Zymomonas mobilis subsp. pomaceae ATCC 29192: one gene and its partners. Each later gene encodes a partner of the first gene's protein in a complex. Links are inferred from orthologs where the notes say so. Each region holds a gene or a part of one and is shown in the gene's direction. Other genes may lie near its edges.

Region 1 (7,844 bases):
GAAAAATAAGTCTTCAAGATGTGTTCTCATTAATCGCTTTTGAGAGGCAATCACTTTATCCGAAGGCCAACCATCATTCTTTTCTTCCTGCCCTGATTGTCTAATCTGACTGCCCAGCCAAAGCGGATCAGGAAAACCGGTATAATCCAAAATAGCGGAACTGCCGCTTTTTAACCATGGATAGCTAACAGCTGACGCTAACCATAAAGGCGGGCGATGTTTATAATTTTTAGAAAAGGTAGAGTTTGCCAGTATAACCATTAGAAAAAGACATTCGGCAATAATAGCGCCTTTTATCAATCCAAACCCACCCCCCAAAACTCGATCAGGAAAGGCGAGAAAAGAACGTCGAACTTTAGCCCCGATATTATCAGATAACCATTGTCCTAGAAAATAAACAACGACAAACAGTAAAACAAAGGCTATCAGACTAGAACCGAAAATACCGACACCAAGCCAGCGGTGAAGTTGGCTTGCAACGGCGATATGCCCCATTCTGACAGCGATAATAGCCGCTATCCATGAAAAAAGGGATAAAGCAGCGCCGATAAAACCACGCCAAAATCCCATAAAAGCAGTTATAACTAATAAAGCCATAACCATTAAATCAACTGGATGAAAATTGGCCATTAACGTCCTAGTAAATGATCGACACACGCACCAAGCGTAGAAAAAGAAGAAACAGCGATATTGTCAACTGTTTCACCAATTTTAGGCGCCATAGCCTTAGAAAAACCTAATTTGGCCGCCTCTCGCAATCGAAGCCGGCTGTGCGCAACAGGACGAATTTCCCCGGATAGAGCTATTTCACCAAAAGCTACGGTATCAGAAGAAACAGGGCGTTCCGCCAAGGCAGAAATCAATGCCACGGCCACCGCAAGATCAGCCGCAGGGTCAGTCACCCGATAGCCGCCAGCGACATTCAAATAAACTTCAGCGGACGAAAAATTAAGGCCACAACGGGCTTCTAAAACGGCCAAAATCATCGCCAGACGTCCCGAATCCCATCCGACGACGGCACGTCTTGGGGTGGCTCCACTGGAAAGCCGCACCGTCAATGCCTGCATCTCAACCAGAACTGGACGAATCCCTTCCATAGCTGGAAAGACGATCGCCCCGCTCATATTTTCATCTCTTGAGGTTAAAAACAAACTGCTGGGGTTGGTGACTTCAGAAAGGCCTTCCTCGGCCATTGAAAAAACGCCAATTTCTTCAGTGCCACCAAAACGGTTTTTAGTCGTCCGCAAAATTCGGTATTGGTGACTACGTTCACCTTCAAAACTTAAAACCGTATCCACCATATGTTCCAAGACACGGGGGCCTGCAATGGCACCATCTTTCGTGACATGACCAACCAGAATTAAAGCTACGCCCGCTTCTTTTGCAAAACGAATCAATTCTTGAGAGGACGCCCGAACTTGACTGACGGTTCCCGGAGCCCCTTCGATCATATCCGAATACATGGTCTGAATAGAATCGATTATCAGGAAATCAATGGCAGGTAGTTGTTCTAAGGTCGCCAGAATATCACGCACTGAAGACGCGGCGGCTAATTGAACAGGGGCTTGTCCAAAACCTAAACGCTTTGCACGCAGTCGTATTTGATCGACTGCCTCTTCACCGGATATATAAACCACCTTTTTATTGGCTAGAGCCAAACGAACAGCAGCTTGTAATAACAGGGTTGATTTACCAATCCCCGGATCACCACCAATCAAGGTAGCAGATCCTGCAACAAAGCCTCCTCCTAAGACCCTGTCAAATTCGGCAATTTCTGTTACCATTCGGTCAGGAAGGGGCTGATCTGTATCAAGATTGCCAAGCATGACAAGGTTACCACCACTTCGGAGGTTGTGGCGGGTTGAAAAAGGCGTTTTTGGCGCAATTTTTTCTTCAACCAAGCTGTTCCATGCACCACAATCGACGCATTGCCCCTGCCATTTCGTGGCAACTGCGCCACAAGATTGACAGATATATCGTTTCTGTTGTCGAGCCATGGTTTTTCATACGAACATAAAGCGAACATGACAAGTAATCGTGCTATTTTGACCTTGCTTGATGAAAAACAATAAGAGAGGATGTTCGGTATGCAATTCTTACGTACAATGTTCGCGGCGGTTTTGTTCGCCATTTTCCTTACTTTTTGTGCTAGCAATTATAATGTTTCCGTTAAACTTCAGATGTGGCCGGGATGGGAAGCTGATATTAATGTCGTTCTTTTATTACTCATTGTCTTTTTAATTGGCCTGATGCCCGCCCTACTTTATCATAGTGCATCTCGCTGGAATTGGCGGCGAAGGATTGACAAGCTTAATCGTCAGATTGAAGATATGCAGCCAGAAAACCCGCCGTTAGTGACGCCGCCGTTAGGTGAAGATGGCACCCCGCGTCCCGGCCAATAGAGTTATAATTTACTGTGTCCCATGCTGATTTACTGAATCCCGTTTACGTTGCGCTTGATACCCCTAATCTCAAACAGGCTGAAAAATTAGCTTCCACGCTTCAGCCTTATGTAGGGGGTATCAAGCTGGGGCTTGAATTTTTCATGGCCCATGGTCGCTATGGGGTAGAGGCTATCGCCGATAAAGGGCTGCCCATTTTTCTTGATTTAAAATTCCATGATATTCCGAATACAGTAGCCTCAGCCGTAAAAGCATTTTTCCAAGCCTCAAGCTGTGCACCGGCAATTATGACCGTACATGCGGCAGGGGGCGAAGCCATGATGCGGGCGGCAAAACAGGCCGCCGATAAAGGCACAAAAATAGTCGGTGTTACTATTCTTACTAGCCTTGATCAAAGCGATCTGGGTGCTATCGGTATGACAGGAACGCCTTCTTCTCAAGTCGCTAAACTGGCTAATTTAGCCCGCAGAGCAGGCCTTGATGGTATTGTTTGTTCCGGTGCCGAAGTAGAAGAAGTCTATAAAGAATGGCGTGATGGCTTTTTTGTTGTTCCCGGAGTGCGACCTATCGATACGGTCGTAGGGGATCAAAAACGAGTTTGCACCCCTTCTGAGGCCTTAGCACGCGGAGCTTCTGTTCTTGTTATTGGTCGCCCGATTACACAAGCAGAGGCACCCCTTGAAGTCGCATCAGCCATTGCGAAACAATTACGCCATAAATAAAGAGCATCCTTAAAAAAATTGTGACCGGATGGATAAGATCGTTTAGAGACCTCTTATCTCTCTGGTTATTTGAATAACGTTAGCCGATAATCAAGTCGGAACGTAGGAAGCTGTTTTATGTCGGTTCGCACCAAGATATGTGGCATATCCACACCGGAAACTCTGCTGGCTGCGGTCAAAAACGGCGCAAGCCACATCGGTTTTGTTTTTTTTGAAAAAAGTCCGCGTGCTGTGCAACCGGAAATGGCTTCTATGCTTATCAATCGGATTCCCGATCATATTGATAAAATAGGCGTTTTAGTAGATCCTGATGATAATTTACTCGAAAGAGTAGTCCATGCTGGTTTAACAGGCTTTCAGCTTCATGGTCATGAAACACCCGAACGGGTCGCTTTTATCCGCCGAACATTTCCTAAGGTAAAAATATGGAAAGCGCTTCCTATCACCCGCAGTCAGGATCTCGACCAGACACTGCATTATCGTGGTCTGGTCGATCGCGTACTTTACGATGCGCGTACCGATGGCGCATTACCCGGTGGAATGGGCAAGCGCTTCGACTGGCGTTTACTCAAAGACTATAACCATCCCATGGCATGGGCTTTATCAGGCGGTCTTGATGCCGATAATATTGCTCAGGCTGTCGCTATCACCGGTGCTGAACTGGTCGATGTTTCTTCGGGTGTCGAAACGGCACCCGGTATCAAGGATATGGACAAGATTGCCCAATTCCTTCAAGCGGTTCGTCTATTATGAAACACACAACTTCTGTTCTTCCAAACTCTTTGCGGGCGCAACCCGATACAAACGGCCATTTTGGCCAATTCGGAGGACGCTATGTCCCCGAAACCCTGATGCCTCTGATTTTAGAATTAGATCAGGAATATCGGCGTGCCATCAAGGACCCCGCCTTTATTGCTGAACGGGATGATCTTTTAGAACATTACGTTGGGCGTCCCAGCCCCCTTTATTTTGCAGCACGTCTGACAGAAGCATGGGGTGGGGCTAAGGTTTATCTGAAACGCGAAGACTTAAATCACACCGGCGCCCATAAAATTAATAATTGCATCGGTCAGATTCTTCTTGCCAAAAGAATGGGTAAAACCCGCGTCATTGCTGAAACGGGTGCCGGTCAACATGGCGTGGCAACAGCAACGGTTGCCGCTCGCTTTGGTCTTTCTTGCACTGTCTTTATGGGAGAACTGGATACAGAACGGCAGCAACCGAATGTTTTCCGAATGAAATTGCTAGGGGCAGAGGTTCGGCCAGTCAAAGCGGGTGCACGTACGTTAAAAGACGCCATGAATGAAGCGTTGAGAGATTGGGTCGCCCATATTGACGATACTTTCTATATTTTGGGGACAGCAGCGGGCCCCCATCCCTATCCAGAATTAGTGCGCGACTTTCAGTCGGTGATTGGCCGTGAAGCGCGGGAACAAATCCAAAAAGCAGAAAAGCGCTTACCCGATTTATTGATTGCCGCTGTGGGCGGCGGTTCCAATGCAATCGGTCTTTTTCACCCTTTCCTTGACGATACGAATGTTGCCATGGTTGGGGTAGAAGCCGCCGGTGAAGGTCTTGAAACAGGCCGTCACGCTGCCAGTTTAAACGGTGGAGCGCCGGGAATTGTCCATGGGAATCGCACTTATTTGTTATATGATGAAAACGGGCAGATCAAAGATGCACACTCCATTTCAGCAGGGCTCGATTACCCCGGAATAGGCCCTGAACACAGCTGGTTGAAAGATATAAAGCGTGTAAAATACGAAACTATTACCGATGATGAAGCAATTGAAGCGTTTCAAACTCTTTGCCGATTAGAAGGGATTATTCCAGCATTGGAATCTTCTCACGCTTTGGCAGCGGCGGCAAAAATTGCGCCGACGATGGATAAAGACAAGATTATTATTGTTAATCTTTCGGGACGAGGTGATAAAGATATTTTCACAGTGGCCCGCCATTTAGGGGTTACATTATGAGCCGGATTACAGACGTTTTTGCAAAAGCCAAAAAAGACAATCGTGCTGCTTTGATTGCTTTTATTACAGCGGGCGACCCTACCCCTGATAAAACCCCTGATTTGCTGGATAAATTGGTGGAAAATGGGGTCGACATTATCGAATTAGGGATGCCTTTTTCCGATCCGATGGCCGATGGCCCCGCTATCCAAAAGGCTAATCTGCGGGCTTTAGCGGCCAAAACCAGTCATGATGATATTTTTGCTATTGCGGCCGATTTTAGAAAGCGGCATCCTAATACGCCTCTGATTTTAATGGGCTATGCCAATACAATGACTTTTAAGGGAAGTGATGACTTCTCAAGTCGGGCTAAAAAATCAGGCATAGACGGGGTTATTTGCGTCGACATCCCCCCCGAAGAAGATGCAACATTAGGGATCGATATTCGGAAATATGGATTAGATATGATCCGGCTGGCAACCCCCACCAGCGATGAAAAAAGGCTAAAAACTATTCTCCATGGTGCTACGGGCTTTTTATACTATGTTTCCGTCGCTGGTGTCACAGGCTTACAGCAAGCAACAGAAGCGAGCATAACTTCTGCTATGGACCGCATCAAGGCAGTAACAGATTTACCCGTGGCAGTTGGTTTTGGTATCAGAACGGCTGAACAAGCGGCAGCGGTTGCTCAAAAAGCCGATGCGGTTGTCGTTGGGTCTGCTTTTGTCAACAAGATTGAAGACGCTGTTCGTCAAAACCAAGACCCAGCCCCTGCCTTAGCCCAGCTAGCACAAATGCTTAGTACGGCTGTCTGTCATGCGCGCAAGGAGAAAGTAGCATGACATGGCTTGAAAAAGTCCGAAACAAAATAACCTTTATTGTAAAACGGGAAACCCCGGATAACCTTTGGCATCGTTGTCCGGGCTGTAAGACGATGATCTTCAACAAAGAGTATGAAGAGAATTTATCAGTCTGCCCGAAATGTGGCTATCATGGCCGTATCGGTAGCCGTGCACGTTTTGATTTTCTTTTTGACGAGGGTGATTACAGCGTCTTGCCACCGCCCGTTGTTGCAGAAGACCCGTTAAAATTTCGGGATACCAAGCGTTATGCGGATCGTTTGAAAGCTGCCCGTACAAAATCAGGCGAAAATGATGCCCTTCTTAATGCCCAAGGGTTATTTGGAGGACGACAAACCATCATCGGGGTGCAAGATTTTTCCTTTATGGGGGGATCTATGGGACTGGCCGTTGGAAGTGCTTTTGTTGCCGGTATAAGAGCGGCGATCCGACATCAATCACCCTATATTATTTTTACGGCAGCGGGTGGAGCGCGTATGCAGGAAGGGATTTTATCCTTAATGCAGATGCCAAGAACGACAGCGGCTATTGCTGAATTAAAGGAAGCGGGTCTCCCTTATATTGTCGTTTTGACCGATCCTACCACGGGCGGTGTTACCGCATCTTATGCTATGTTGGGAGATATTCAGATTGCAGAACCGGGGGCTTTGATCGGTTTTGCCGGTCAAAGGGTGATTGAATCAACTATTCGGGAAAAGCTTCCAGATGGTTTTCAGCGCGCTGAATATTTACTAGAGCATGGTATGATCGATATGGTCGTACCCCGGTCAGAACTGCGTAATCGTTTGATTTCGCTTATGGATTATCTGCTTCCTGTCAGTGAACCGGCCTGACATAGCATTTTCTTTCGGGATACAGATATGGCTGATCACGCTCGTTCCGATCACCCTGCCGTCCAATCTCAATTGGACAGATTAGCACAGTTATCACCTGGTAGCGATGTTTTAGGATTAAGTCGCATTAGCGAATTGCTTAAGCGACTTGATCATCCTGAACGCCATCTACCGCCCATTTTTCATGTGGCGGGAACAAATGGTAAAGGATCAACCTGCGCTTTCTTAAGAGCTGCTATGCAAGCCGCAGGTCTATCCGTTCATGTTTATACCAGCCCTCACCTCGTTCGCTTTAACGAACGTATTCGAATAGCAGACAAACTGATTGACGATGAAACGTTAGCCGCCGTTTTAAAAGAAGTATTGGACGTTGGAGAAGATGTCGGCGCCAGTTTCTTCGAGGTAACGACGGCAGCCGCTTTTTTGGCTTTTTCACGCAAATCAGCAGATGCCTGCATTATAGAAGTAGGTCTAGGCGGAAAATTAGACGCGACTAACGTCATCTTAAATCCCGTTGCTTGCAGCATTGCGCAGCTAGGTGTGGATCATCAGTTTTTTTTAGGGAATAGCCCGGAAGATATTGCCGAAGAAAAAGCCGGTATCGCCAAAGAAAAAGTGCCGCTTCTGACGCAGAATTATGCCCCCAACATTGCCAATCGCGTTAAACATATCGCTGAGGGGAAAAAAGCAATTTGGTTGCCGCGTGGGGGCGCTTGGGAATGGGCTGTTTATCAAAATGAGCTCCATTATCGGGACGAAGCCGGAATGATTCATCTTCCTTTACCTCGTCTCAATGGTAGCCATCAAAATGATAATGCGGCGCTAGCCGTGGCTATGTTACGCCATCAAAAAGCAATCATATTACCGGAATCAGCCTATAAAGCGGCGATGGGTTGGGCATCATGGCCAGCACGTCTTCAACATTTATCTCACGGCCATTTAGTAAGAACATTGCCTGTCGGGGCGGAATTATGGATAGACGGTTGCCATAATCCAGCGGCAGCCCCTTCTACAGCGGCCTTTTTTCAAGATCATGTTGAAAAAGAGAAAAAACCTTTTCATCTCATTATGG
Region 2 (9,196 bases), 150 kb from region 1 along the record:
GCAAATTCTTGCTTTAAAGGCGATATCAAGGCTGGGTAAGTTTTTTTAACAGGACAAATATTGTTTAATGTTAAACATAACTTTCACTGTCAGTTGAGGCTCTCTTGCGGATTAACACCCCATAAGTTGCGGATATGGATGTATCCGGTTTGTCCGTGAATATTGAATAGACACCAGTTATCTTGGCATTTTGAAATGCGTCCTATGACACCCGCTTCCGCGCGCCAAACAACCTGAGAGTTTGCAGACGGAAGAGCGTATAAATTCTGAACGCCTTGACCATTTAGAATGGCTGTACGTCTATCGGACAGCAGCGCGGCGGCAATCCAACCCGTTGCGCCATCAACATCTTCGACTTTTCGCCAATTCTCATGACGGGCAATCACCTTAACCGGTAAATCAGGCCGTTGATAATGCCAAATAGCCGGATAATTAGCCCCCGGCCCGCTTCTCATAAAGGCTTCACTGGCACTGATAGAAGCCCAATAAGGCAAAGTAGAATGATTGACCGCCGCCCATACCGGTATACTGACATTTAACGCTTCTAAACTAAGGGATAAGACAAAAAATTTTGCGGCTACACAGAAGAAGCTTTTTTTCCCAGACTGAAATAATCGCATCATATAATTGTCTAAGCCTAGTTGTTATTTCTGAGCGCGCTCCTATCGGAGAAGAAAATACTCAAAAATAATAAACAAATAAAAATAAGTCTATGAAGGAAAAGGGCAATAAGCGTCAATATTGCTTTGACATATCCTATGCTTTTTATAAAATTCCTGTAACGGGCAAATTTTCCCTCTCCTATAAGCTATGCGCTTATAAAGAAAACGCACTAACAGGAGAAAGCCCTGATCTGTATATTTATTGCAAAAAATACTTCCCTTAAAAAGCGTATGCTGCTAAGAGCGCACTCCTCACCGAGTAATTGGTGACGATCGCATTTCTATGCGGGAGAGGTGGCCGAGTGGTTTAAGGCAACGGTCTTGAAAACCGTCGTGCGCGGAAGCGTACCGTGGGTTCGAATCCCACCCTCTCCGCCAACATCTCATCTTAATATATACATTTTTTATGCCTGCTTACGTAAAACGGGCTTTGCAATTCTTATCGCAGTCTCGCCAATATAATTGGGGCTGTAAAAATTACTGATTACATGAATCAATGTTCTAATATTATTTCCGTTGTCAGAATATTGTGCATAGATATAACTAATATTCCTATTGCTCTTATATCCCGAATGCCGCTTTTCAAGCCTGCTCTATATTCCTATATTGGGCTATATAATCACCTCATCACCTCAAATATCGAACCCCCTTTATAAACCGAGCGCAGTAAGGGACGGATGGTCATCAGGGCGGCGGCCTATCGGCCAGAAAAACAGTCGATCATTTTCTTTTATCGCGACATCGTTAATACTCGCTAAACGGCGCTGCATAAGCCCTGCCGCATCAAATTCCCAATTCTCATTTCCATAGGAACGAAACCATTGTATTTCGCTATTATGCCATTCATAGGCAAAGCGAACTGCAAGGCGATCGCCGGAAAAGCTCCATAATTCCTTGATAAGCCGGTATTCTAATTCTTTTTCCCATTTTCTTTTCAGGAATAGTTTGATGGCATCACGCCCTTGGATAAATTCGTTTCTGTTGCGCCAATAGCTATCCGATGTATAGCTTAGAACTATCTTTTCAGGATTACGGCTATTCCACGCATCTTCCGCTAACCTGACTTTGGTAGCCGCAGCCTTCTCTGTTAAGAAAGGCGGTAATGGGGGGCGATCGATATTCATATAGGCCCTCTAACAATAAAATTACGTATTTTTAATATTAGTAAAGCTATGGAATTAAAAAGAAAATTTTCTCAAATATTATTAGAAAAAAGGTCGGTTGTACTGTATCCGTTATTTATGGAAAAATGCACAATCGATGGTTATCCGCAATAATTTTATCTTATAAAAAATTTATCTAAAATCTTTTACTAATGCCTAAATATATCTGTTCCGCTGGTGTTGCACTATTAAGACCAACATTAGCACCAATATCAAGTTGCACCGTATCAGTTAACGCATAAACTAAAGCACTATCAGCGGAATATTGCGTGGTTTTACCCGTTGGATCAAAGTTAGTCGCAGACCATAGTTCAGCGATAATATTCAACCTTGGGGTAATCGCATGGGTCAGGTTAAAGACATTTTGCATCGCCGCATGCATACCCTTATTATCGTTGTTAAGGACAATATCGAGTTCAGGGGCCAAGGTTAACAGGAATCCAGCAGGTAACTTGATGTTAGCCGCCGCCACCATGCCCCCTTCCCAATGGCGATTGCCAATATTATGGCCAGCAGCTGGCGCTTTAACATAAGGTATAATCGCAAGGCTTACCCTATCATCTTCATAATATCGGGTTTTCCAACGCATAATTACATCGCCGGAACCGCCATAACTGTGTTTTTCTTTGCTAATGCGATCCTGTGTCCAGACCTGCGTATAGGGAATCCAGTTGACCTGAAAATCCATATAGCTGTTGATACCATATTTCAGGGTCGGATTAGTGGCATAAAGGGTTTGAGTATTAAGGTTACCTACCCTTGATTCACTATAATTAGTAACATCTGATTCTATCTGCCAATGACCTTTGGGAACGGTACAGGCAGCGGAAGATTTTGTGGGACGATCCGTACAGATAGGCCCTAATGGATCGCCGTCTTGCAGAAGATCACCCGTCTCCGCATAGACAGCGCCACTACTCATGCAGAATGCACCCAGCAAGCCCCATGATAAATAAGAAAGTGATTTTTTGAAAGAGAAAGAAATAAATCACCTCTATAAAATATAATGCTGATACCAAAAATCAGTAGCAAATAGCCTTTCGCTAAAAAAGTAACATAATGTATATTTTTTATTCGTTTGATAATTAATCATTCATTTAATAATATAAATTTATTTCTTTATAAAAATTAATACTATATTATATTTTCTTATTAATTTATTTTTAATTATATCTATCGTCTTTCTTTGGTAGCCACAAAACGAATATCAGGATTGCGACCAGAAACGTAATTGAGTTCCCATTCATCTTTAGCCATAAATACGGGCGCTTTGTCTCGATCTTCTGCAATAGCGGATTGATGCGTGGCAATAAAACTAGCTAACAGTTTAGAATCGTCAGAAGCCAACCAACGCGCTGTCTGCCAAGGCGATTGTTCTAATGTGGCAGCAACCCGATATTCTGCCTCTAACCGTGATATCAGAACCTCTAATTGTAGCTGACCAACAACCCCAATAATCCATTGCGCACCGATAACGGGATGGAAAACGCGAATAATGCCTTCCTCTGCCATATCATCCAGCGCTTTTCTTAGCTGCTTTGATTTGGTGGGATCCGACAAAATAACACGTCGTAAAATTTCCGGTGCAAAGTCGGGTAACCCTGTAAAATTGAGATCGCTATTATTTTCGCTTAGGGTGTCCCCTACCCGTAAAGTACCATGATTAGGTATACCGATAATATCACCCGGAAAAGCTTCATCGGCTACTTCGCGATTTTGTGCGAAAAATAAAATCGGACTATGAATAGAAATTGCCTTGCCGGTACCTATCTGATTAAGTTTCATGCCCCGGCGAAAACGACCTGAACATAAACGCATAAAAGCGACCCGATCACGATGGGCAGGATTCATATTAGCCTGAACTTTAAAGATAAAGCCATTGACTGTGGGATCGTCGGGATCAATAGGGTCTGGTTGTGCGGGTTGCACCCGAGGCCCGGGGGCATGGCGCGCAATAGCTGAAATCAACTGTTCGACACCAAAATCTTTTAGAGCCGAGCCAAAATAAACAGGTGTCAAATCACCGGATTGATACGCTTTTTCATCAAAAGGCGCATAACCGATTTCAGCCAATTCCACTTCTTCCCGAAGCCGGTTCAAGGCATTATCGGAAATTAAAGACGCCAGTTTTGGATCATCTAAACCCGTAACAGCTGTCTCATCACCGGTATAAGCGTGGTTGTCTTCTGTTGAAGGTCTTAAAAGCTTTTTATTTTCAATGTCATAAAGCCCTTCAAATAACCCGCCCATACCGACTGGCCAAAGCATGGGGCTTATATCAAGGGCTAATTGATCAGCAATTTCATCAAGAAGCTCGAAAACAGGTCGCCCTTCCCGATCTACTTTATTAATAAAAGTAATAATCGGTACAGAGCGAAGGCGACAAACTTCAAAAAGTTTACGGGTCTGGGCTTCAATACCTCTTGCCGCATCAATAACCATAATAGCCGAATCAACAGCGGTTAGAGTACGATAGGTATCTTCCGAAAAATCTTCATGTCCTGGTGTATCCAACAGGTTAAAAGTCAAACCTTGATATTCAAAGGTCATGACAGAAGACGTTACTGAAATACCGCGTTGCTGCTCAATTTTCATCCAGTCAGAACGGGCGCGACGATTATCACCGCGGGCTTTCACTTCACCCGCTAGATGAATAGCGCCTCCAAAATATAATAGTTTCTCCGTCAGCGTCGTTTTACCGGCATCAGGATGAGAAATAATAGCGAATGTGCGTCGATCTGGGCGTGCGTTAGAAGTCATGAAACCTGAATCAGATTAAAAGCCTGTTAGAAAAGCGCTCCTATAAAATAGCGCTGTGGTCGGGAAGGCTTGATCCCCAACCGCTTCAGAATGACATGAACAAAAATAAGGATTTTAGCAAGCAAAAGGCCCTATCTTTAAGAAAGGAAAAAATTGGCGCGGTAAAAAATTAGCTTAATTTATATATTTTTTATAAAATTCAACAATAAAAATATTGAAAAATTTTAATATTTTTGGGTCATTATAGCAAAAAAAAACGCGTCTATCTTTAGAATAGACGCGCTATAATAAGGAGAGGGAATTTAAAAAAAACTATGATTTAATGTCTCGCATAACTTTTTTACTTTTTGACTTAGCTTCAGATTTATGTTCCTGTGCCGAGTCTTTTAAATCCTCATATTTATCTTTTGCACTTTCTTTAAGATCTTCGAAAGTGTCTTTAACTTTGTCAATACCATCGCTTAAGGCTTCTTTGGCCGCACCCAGCGCTTTGCTAGCAGCCCCTTGAGCCTGATCCATGATACCTTTGCTCTGTAGTTCAGGATCATCGAAAGCTTTTCCGACTTTCTCTTTACCTTTACCAAGGGTTTGTTGTGCAGAGCCTTTTAATTTATCATAAGTCCCAGACATTTCGACCTCCTCAATTAATTACCTGAATTCTAGGTTAATCTACCCAAAAAGTAGATAATCCTTAGAATAAAATACGTGAGACATTTTATAGTATTAATAACGAAGAGATTGATGAGAAGGTTCCTGAAATATTGAATTTATTTTTTTAGCAATGCTTTTTACAATTTGCAGGAAACTTTATGAATTTCTGTTCATATTGATTAAAATTTTAACCTTCATTCTTAACATTAACCTTCATTCTCAACCGATTACGGAGATTATTTATGATTTACGAATTTTTACAAATTTCTATTAAGGAAGATACAGATAGTGAATTTATTGCGGCTGTTGAGAAAGCCAAACCTTTATTTTTAAATTCTCCTGGTTGCGAAGGCTTAGAATTGACGCGCTCGCATGAACATAAAGGTCGTTTTTGTTTAATTATACGCTGGGCTTCGATAGAGGCACATGTGGAAGGTTTTCGGAAATCAGATGCCCTGCCTAAATGGCGCGCTTTGGCCAACCAATATTTTGCAGAACCACCGCGGGGCGAGCATCTTATCCCCGTTTTTGAGGTTTAAATAGTAAAAGGCAGGCTTTCGCCTGCCTTTTACCATCATCGATAACTAATTGCTGAAAGATATAAGGTAAAAAATCAAATTAGACCTGCCAACGGGCTTGATGGATCGGCATACAATCGGCGTCCCATACGGCCCGCCCGATAGGCCAAACGACCTGCTTCTACCGAAGCTTTCATGGCCTGTGCCATCATGACGGGGTCCTTAGCTTCTGCGATAGCGGTATTCATCAACACCCCTTCACAACCCAATTCCATCGCAACAGCGGCATCCGAGGCGGTACCAACGCCTGCATCAACCAACACAGGCACATTAGCCCCTTCGACAATAAGACGAATCATAACCTGATTTTGTAAGCCCAATCCTGACCCAATGGGGGCCCCTAGCGGCATGATAGCTACAGCCCCGGCATCTTCTAATCTTTTAGCCATGATGGGATCGTCACTACAATAAACCATTGGCTGAAAGCCTTCTTTGACAAGCTGTTCAGTGGCTTTAAGTGTTTCGATCATATCAGGATAAAGCGTCCGAGCTTCACCTAAAACCTCTAATTTGACTAATGTCCAGCCACCCGCTTCTCTTGCTAGCCGTAAAGTTCTCAAAGCTTCATCGGCTGTAAAACAACCCGCTGTATTGGGTAAAAAACAGTATTTCTTCGGATCAATATAATCTGTCAACATAGGTGCAGAAGTATCGGTTAAATTAACACGACGCACAGCAACCGTTACAATTTCAGCACCCGAGGCGACTAAAGCAGCAGCATTTTGGGCATAGTCTTTATACTTACCCGTACCAACAATAAGCCGTGAATTGAAGGTTCGACCTGCAACTGACCAACTATCTTTGTGAGACATTATTTATTACCTCCACCAACAAAATGAACGATTTCCAGTTGATCGCCCGCTTCAATTGTCACATTGCCAAGTTCAGAACGTGGCACAATTTCAAGATTGCGCTCAACGGCTACTTTAGCAGGGTTTAAACCAATTTCTTTCGCAAGACCGGCAATTGTTGTTCCGGCTCTAACCTGATGGGGTTCACCATTAAGCTTGATATTGATGACACTATCACTCATGAAAAGCTGCCTTTGCCTGAGAAATGTTTTCTGTCCTATAAAGAGCCTTTACCCTTACTCGCAACCGGAAGTAACATTATGGCAGAAAAGCCGACAATATTTATTCTTAATGGGCCTAATCTGAACCTTTTGGGTTTAAGAGAGCCTGACATTTACGGTCATGAAACGCTTGATGACATTGCGGATAGCCTTGAAGATCGCGCTTTAGAACTGAATGTTGCGGTTGATATCCGACAATCTAACCATGAAGGCCATTTAATTGATTGGCTACAGGAAGCACAAGCTGTAAAGGCAAAAGCCGTTATCTTGAATGCAGCAGCGTATACCCATACATCTGTTGCGATTTATGATGCAATCAGAGCAATCTCGGTACCGGTGATTGAAGTTCACTTGTCGAATCCCCATGCTCGTGAGTTTTTCCGTCATAAAAGTTATGTCGGTGAAGCGGCCTTGGGGACAATTTCGGGTTTTGGCGCAAAAAGCTACCTTCTTGCGCTGGACGCCGCCGCCAAGCTCTGACATGGCAGAGTCAGTATAACTGTCCGGTTATCGTAGGCTATGTCGAATAGTTTAAAAATACCGGACAGATGGAATAATTTGATGAGCGTAAGAATGACAGAAAAACACAAAGAAGCCATGCAGGTCGATCCCGAACTGGTTAATCAACTCGCAAAATTACTCGACGAGACCAACCTAACCGAAATCGAAGTACAAGATGGTGACCGCCGTATTCGTGTCGTTCGTAACGCTACGGTCTATGCCGCCCCCACAACTATGGCCGTACCAACTGCGGCTATGCCCGCTCCCGCTGCCCCGCCCGCAGCTCCAGCCGGAGTGCCCCTTGCCGATCATCCGGGTACCGTGCATTCACCCATGGTAGGCACTGTCTATCTTGCACCTGAACCCGAAGCCTCTAATTTTATTCACGTGGGCGACAAGGTTGAAAAGGGAGCAACTTTGCTGATTGTTGAAGCCATGAAAGTTATGAATCCGATTGTTGCCCCCAAAAGTGGGGTCGTAACTTCAATTATGGTAGAAAATGCTCAGCCGGTCGAATTTGATCAGCCGCTGGTAGTAATAGAGTAACTCTGTGGCCATCAAAAAAATCCTTATCGCCAATCGTGGCGAAATCGCTCTTCGTATTCATCGCGCTTGCCATGAAATGGGCATCAGCACCGTTGCTGTCCATTCAACAGCCGATGACGAAGCCATGCATGTTCGTCTGGCAGATGAGACGGTCTGTATCGGGCCAGCACCTGCTGGTGAAAGCTATCTTAATATCCCCAATATTATTGCTGCCGCTGAAATTTCTGGCGCAGATGCGATTCATCCGGGATATGGCTTTTTATCTGAAAATGCGCGCTTTGCTGAAATTGTTGAAAGTCATGAATTAATCTGGATTGGGCCCAAGCCCGAGCATATTCGAATCATGGGCGATAAAGTCGAAGCAAAGCGGACAGCGGGTAGATTGGGTTTGCCCTTGGTGCCCGGATCAGATGGTCCTATTCATAATTTTGCTGAGGCAAAGGCAACCGCTGATGAAATCGGTTACCCGGTTCTCATTAAAGCGGCATCCGGCGGCGGTGGTCGGGGTATGAAGGTCGTCCCTTCGGAAGATCAACTTGAAGTGCTAATGGCACAAGCCAAATCAGAATCCAAAGCGGCTTTTGGCGATGATACCATTTATATGGAAAAGTATCTCAGTGCGCCCCGCCATATTGAATTCCAGATTTTCGGGGATGGAGAAGGTAAAGCCATTCACTTAGGGGAGCGTGATTGCTCCTTACAGCGTCGCCATCAAAAAGTTTTGGAGGAAGCGCCTTCCCCTGTTATTTCCGCAGAACAGCGGGCTGAAATGGGCGCAATTGTCTCCAAGGCGATGTCTGATATGGCTTATCGCGGGGCGGGTACCATTGAATTTCTTTACGAAAATGGCCAGTTCTACTTTATTGAAATGAATACCCGTTTACAAGTTGAACACCCCGTAACAGAAGCCGTTACCGGTCTCGATTTAGTGCGTGAACAAATCCGTATCGCAGAGGGTAAGGGTTTATCACGCACCCAAGATCAGATTGTATTATCAGGACATGCGATTGAATGTCGGATCAATGCTGAAGACCCTGATAATTTTACCCCGTCACCGGGTACCGTCAAAAATTATCATGTTCCTGGTGGATTTGAAGTTCGGATTGATAGCGGCCTTTACAATGGTTATACCATTCCACCCTATTATGACAGTATGATTGCTAAGCTGATCGTTCACGGGGAAACCCGTAGCGAAGCTATCAGTCGTCTTTCACGCTCTTTAGAAGAATTCATTATTGATGGTATCAAAACGACGATACCTCT
Region 3 (2,984 bases), 140 kb from region 1 along the record:
CGGTGAAGCGGCCTTGGGGACAATTTCGGGTTTTGGCGCAAAAAGCTACCTTCTTGCGCTGGACGCCGCCGCCAAGCTCTGACATGGCAGAGTCAGTATAACTGTCCGGTTATCGTAGGCTATGTCGAATAGTTTAAAAATACCGGACAGATGGAATAATTTGATGAGCGTAAGAATGACAGAAAAACACAAAGAAGCCATGCAGGTCGATCCCGAACTGGTTAATCAACTCGCAAAATTACTCGACGAGACCAACCTAACCGAAATCGAAGTACAAGATGGTGACCGCCGTATTCGTGTCGTTCGTAACGCTACGGTCTATGCCGCCCCCACAACTATGGCCGTACCAACTGCGGCTATGCCCGCTCCCGCTGCCCCGCCCGCAGCTCCAGCCGGAGTGCCCCTTGCCGATCATCCGGGTACCGTGCATTCACCCATGGTAGGCACTGTCTATCTTGCACCTGAACCCGAAGCCTCTAATTTTATTCACGTGGGCGACAAGGTTGAAAAGGGAGCAACTTTGCTGATTGTTGAAGCCATGAAAGTTATGAATCCGATTGTTGCCCCCAAAAGTGGGGTCGTAACTTCAATTATGGTAGAAAATGCTCAGCCGGTCGAATTTGATCAGCCGCTGGTAGTAATAGAGTAACTCTGTGGCCATCAAAAAAATCCTTATCGCCAATCGTGGCGAAATCGCTCTTCGTATTCATCGCGCTTGCCATGAAATGGGCATCAGCACCGTTGCTGTCCATTCAACAGCCGATGACGAAGCCATGCATGTTCGTCTGGCAGATGAGACGGTCTGTATCGGGCCAGCACCTGCTGGTGAAAGCTATCTTAATATCCCCAATATTATTGCTGCCGCTGAAATTTCTGGCGCAGATGCGATTCATCCGGGATATGGCTTTTTATCTGAAAATGCGCGCTTTGCTGAAATTGTTGAAAGTCATGAATTAATCTGGATTGGGCCCAAGCCCGAGCATATTCGAATCATGGGCGATAAAGTCGAAGCAAAGCGGACAGCGGGTAGATTGGGTTTGCCCTTGGTGCCCGGATCAGATGGTCCTATTCATAATTTTGCTGAGGCAAAGGCAACCGCTGATGAAATCGGTTACCCGGTTCTCATTAAAGCGGCATCCGGCGGCGGTGGTCGGGGTATGAAGGTCGTCCCTTCGGAAGATCAACTTGAAGTGCTAATGGCACAAGCCAAATCAGAATCCAAAGCGGCTTTTGGCGATGATACCATTTATATGGAAAAGTATCTCAGTGCGCCCCGCCATATTGAATTCCAGATTTTCGGGGATGGAGAAGGTAAAGCCATTCACTTAGGGGAGCGTGATTGCTCCTTACAGCGTCGCCATCAAAAAGTTTTGGAGGAAGCGCCTTCCCCTGTTATTTCCGCAGAACAGCGGGCTGAAATGGGCGCAATTGTCTCCAAGGCGATGTCTGATATGGCTTATCGCGGGGCGGGTACCATTGAATTTCTTTACGAAAATGGCCAGTTCTACTTTATTGAAATGAATACCCGTTTACAAGTTGAACACCCCGTAACAGAAGCCGTTACCGGTCTCGATTTAGTGCGTGAACAAATCCGTATCGCAGAGGGTAAGGGTTTATCACGCACCCAAGATCAGATTGTATTATCAGGACATGCGATTGAATGTCGGATCAATGCTGAAGACCCTGATAATTTTACCCCGTCACCGGGTACCGTCAAAAATTATCATGTTCCTGGTGGATTTGAAGTTCGGATTGATAGCGGCCTTTACAATGGTTATACCATTCCACCCTATTATGACAGTATGATTGCTAAGCTGATCGTTCACGGGGAAACCCGTAGCGAAGCTATCAGTCGTCTTTCACGCTCTTTAGAAGAATTCATTATTGATGGTATCAAAACGACGATACCTCTTCAGCGTTCGCTTTTAGAGAAGCAAGCCTTTGTTGATGGTGACTATACCATTAAATCGCTTGAACAATGGCTAGAAGAAAAAAGTCTGAAAAAATTCTAATATTTATCCTTAGCATTCTAAAATTAATTATATGAAAAAGAGCCGTAGAAGTACGGCTCTTTTTTTGTAATATTTGGCCTAAGAAAAATTAAGACTGAGGGGGTAATAAAGGCTGTTCTGCCCCATAAGCAATAAACCCGGGATTTAGATAACCGGGCTTTCCATAGAGTAAAGCTTCACCGTCAACAGTTACAACATTGCCACCAGCGGCCAAAAGAATGGCATGTCCGGCAGCCGTATCCCATTCATGGGTTGGCGATAAACGGGGATAGATGTCGGCTTTTCCTTCTGCCAACCAGCAAAATTTCAATGAAGATCCCGCCTTTATTCTTTCTCCAACCGGTAAGCTATCCAAATAAGCCTCTGTCGCCGGATTATTATGAGAAAAAGAGGTCATAACATCTAGCTTCTCACTAGGTTGACGGGTCGTAATAGCCGTGTGATTTAAAAATTCTTGATTAGGTTCAACTTTTGCGGTCCATGCAGATTTTGCCAAGACATCGCCTCCATATATCTGGCCGGTAGCAGGCGCATAAATAACCCCCAAAATCGGCATACCCTTTTTGATGAGGGCAATATTAACCGTGAATTCATCCCGTTTATTAATAAACTCTTTGGTTCCATCGATGGGATCAACTAAAAAGAAGCTGTCTGTGTTGTACCCTTTTTTTGTTGCAGCATATTGTTCTTCCGCGATGACAGCGACACCCGGCTGCAGCTTCTTCAATCCTTCTAAAATGATAGCTTCGGCTTCCCGATCTGCACGGGTGACGGGACTGTCGTCTTCCTTAGTCATGACAGTGAAGTCACCATGATAAATTTCTAGAGCTTTTTCACCGGCCTGTAAGGCGATTTGAACTAATCCTTCCAATAAAGCGGCCTGAGGTGAAAGTGATGGTATAAGCATAAATATCTCCTTGAGGCTGAAGGCTTTTCGGAAGAAAATCCTTCTTTCCTATCTAAAGTTTCTCT

The links.
Region 2: the proteins of accD (region 1) and accB are in contact, whole or in part, in a solved structure (PDB 8UXZ), measured with the Escherichia coli proteins. The link is inferred for Zymomonas mobilis subsp. pomaceae ATCC 29192 from one-to-one orthologs.
Region 3: the proteins of accD (region 1) and accC are in contact, whole or in part, in a solved structure (PDB 8UXZ), measured with the Escherichia coli proteins. The link is inferred for Zymomonas mobilis subsp. pomaceae ATCC 29192 from one-to-one orthologs.

What each region holds. Positions count from the first base shown.
Region 1 is NC_015709.1:722,929-730,772, forward strand. What follows is about bases 4,846-7,844. They hold accD (acetyl-CoA carboxylase, carboxyltransferase subunit beta), read left to right. Parts: upstream 4,846-5,917; coding sequence 5,918-6,772; downstream 6,773-7,844. Other genes in these bases: trpB (tryptophan synthase subunit beta), read left to right, coding at 4,846-5,100; trpA (tryptophan synthase subunit alpha), read left to right, coding at 5,097-5,921; ZYMOP_RS03270 (bifunctional folylpolyglutamate synthase/dihydrofolate synthase), read left to right, coding at 6,800-7,844. Also shown: ZYMOP_RS03230 (CvpA family protein), read right to left, coding at 1-630; DNA repair protein RadA, read right to left, coding at 630-1,997; ZYMOP_RS03240 (lipopolysaccharide assembly protein LapA domain-containing protein), read left to right, coding at 2,088-2,402; pyrF (orotidine-5'-phosphate decarboxylase), read left to right, coding at 2,417-3,124; ZYMOP_RS03250 (phosphoribosylanthranilate isomerase), read left to right, coding at 3,242-3,877; more of trpB, read left to right, coding at 3,874-4,845.
Region 2 is NC_015709.1:575,885-585,080, forward strand. The notes cover bases 6,443-9,196. They hold accB (acetyl-CoA carboxylase biotin carboxyl carrier protein), read left to right. Parts: upstream 6,443-7,459; coding sequence 7,460-7,933; downstream 7,934-9,196. Other genes in these bases: aroQ (type II 3-dehydroquinate dehydratase), read left to right, coding at 6,926-7,366; accC (acetyl-CoA carboxylase biotin carboxylase subunit), read left to right, coding at 7,938-9,196. In the rest of the region: ZYMOP_RS02555 (SH3 domain-containing protein), read right to left, coding at 90-623; ZYMOP_RS02565 (nuclear transport factor 2 family protein), read right to left, coding at 1,313-1,786; ZYMOP_RS02570 (transporter), read right to left, coding at 1,962-2,747; ZYMOP_RS02575 (peptide chain release factor 3), read right to left, coding at 2,999-4,585; ZYMOP_RS09195 (CsbD family protein), read right to left, coding at 4,898-5,215; ZYMOP_RS02585 (antibiotic biosynthesis monooxygenase family protein), read left to right, coding at 5,479-5,775. UniProt on the Escherichia coli protein: This protein is a component of the acetyl coenzyme A carboxylase complex; first, biotin carboxylase catalyzes the carboxylation of the carrier protein and then the transcarboxylase transfers the carboxyl group to form malonyl-CoA.
Region 3 is NC_015709.1:583,169-586,152, forward strand. What follows is about bases 1-2,832. They hold accC (acetyl-CoA carboxylase biotin carboxylase subunit), read left to right. Parts: upstream 1-653; coding sequence 654-2,012; downstream 2,013-2,832. Other genes in these bases: aroQ (type II 3-dehydroquinate dehydratase), read left to right, coding at 1-82; accB (acetyl-CoA carboxylase biotin carboxyl carrier protein), read left to right, coding at 176-649; cysQ (3'(2'),5'-bisphosphate nucleotidase CysQ), read right to left, coding at 2,101-2,832. Outside these bases: more of cysQ, read right to left, coding at 2,833-2,919. UniProt on the Escherichia coli protein: This protein is a component of the acetyl coenzyme A carboxylase complex; first, biotin carboxylase catalyzes the carboxylation of the carrier protein and then the transcarboxylase transfers the carboxyl group to form malonyl-CoA.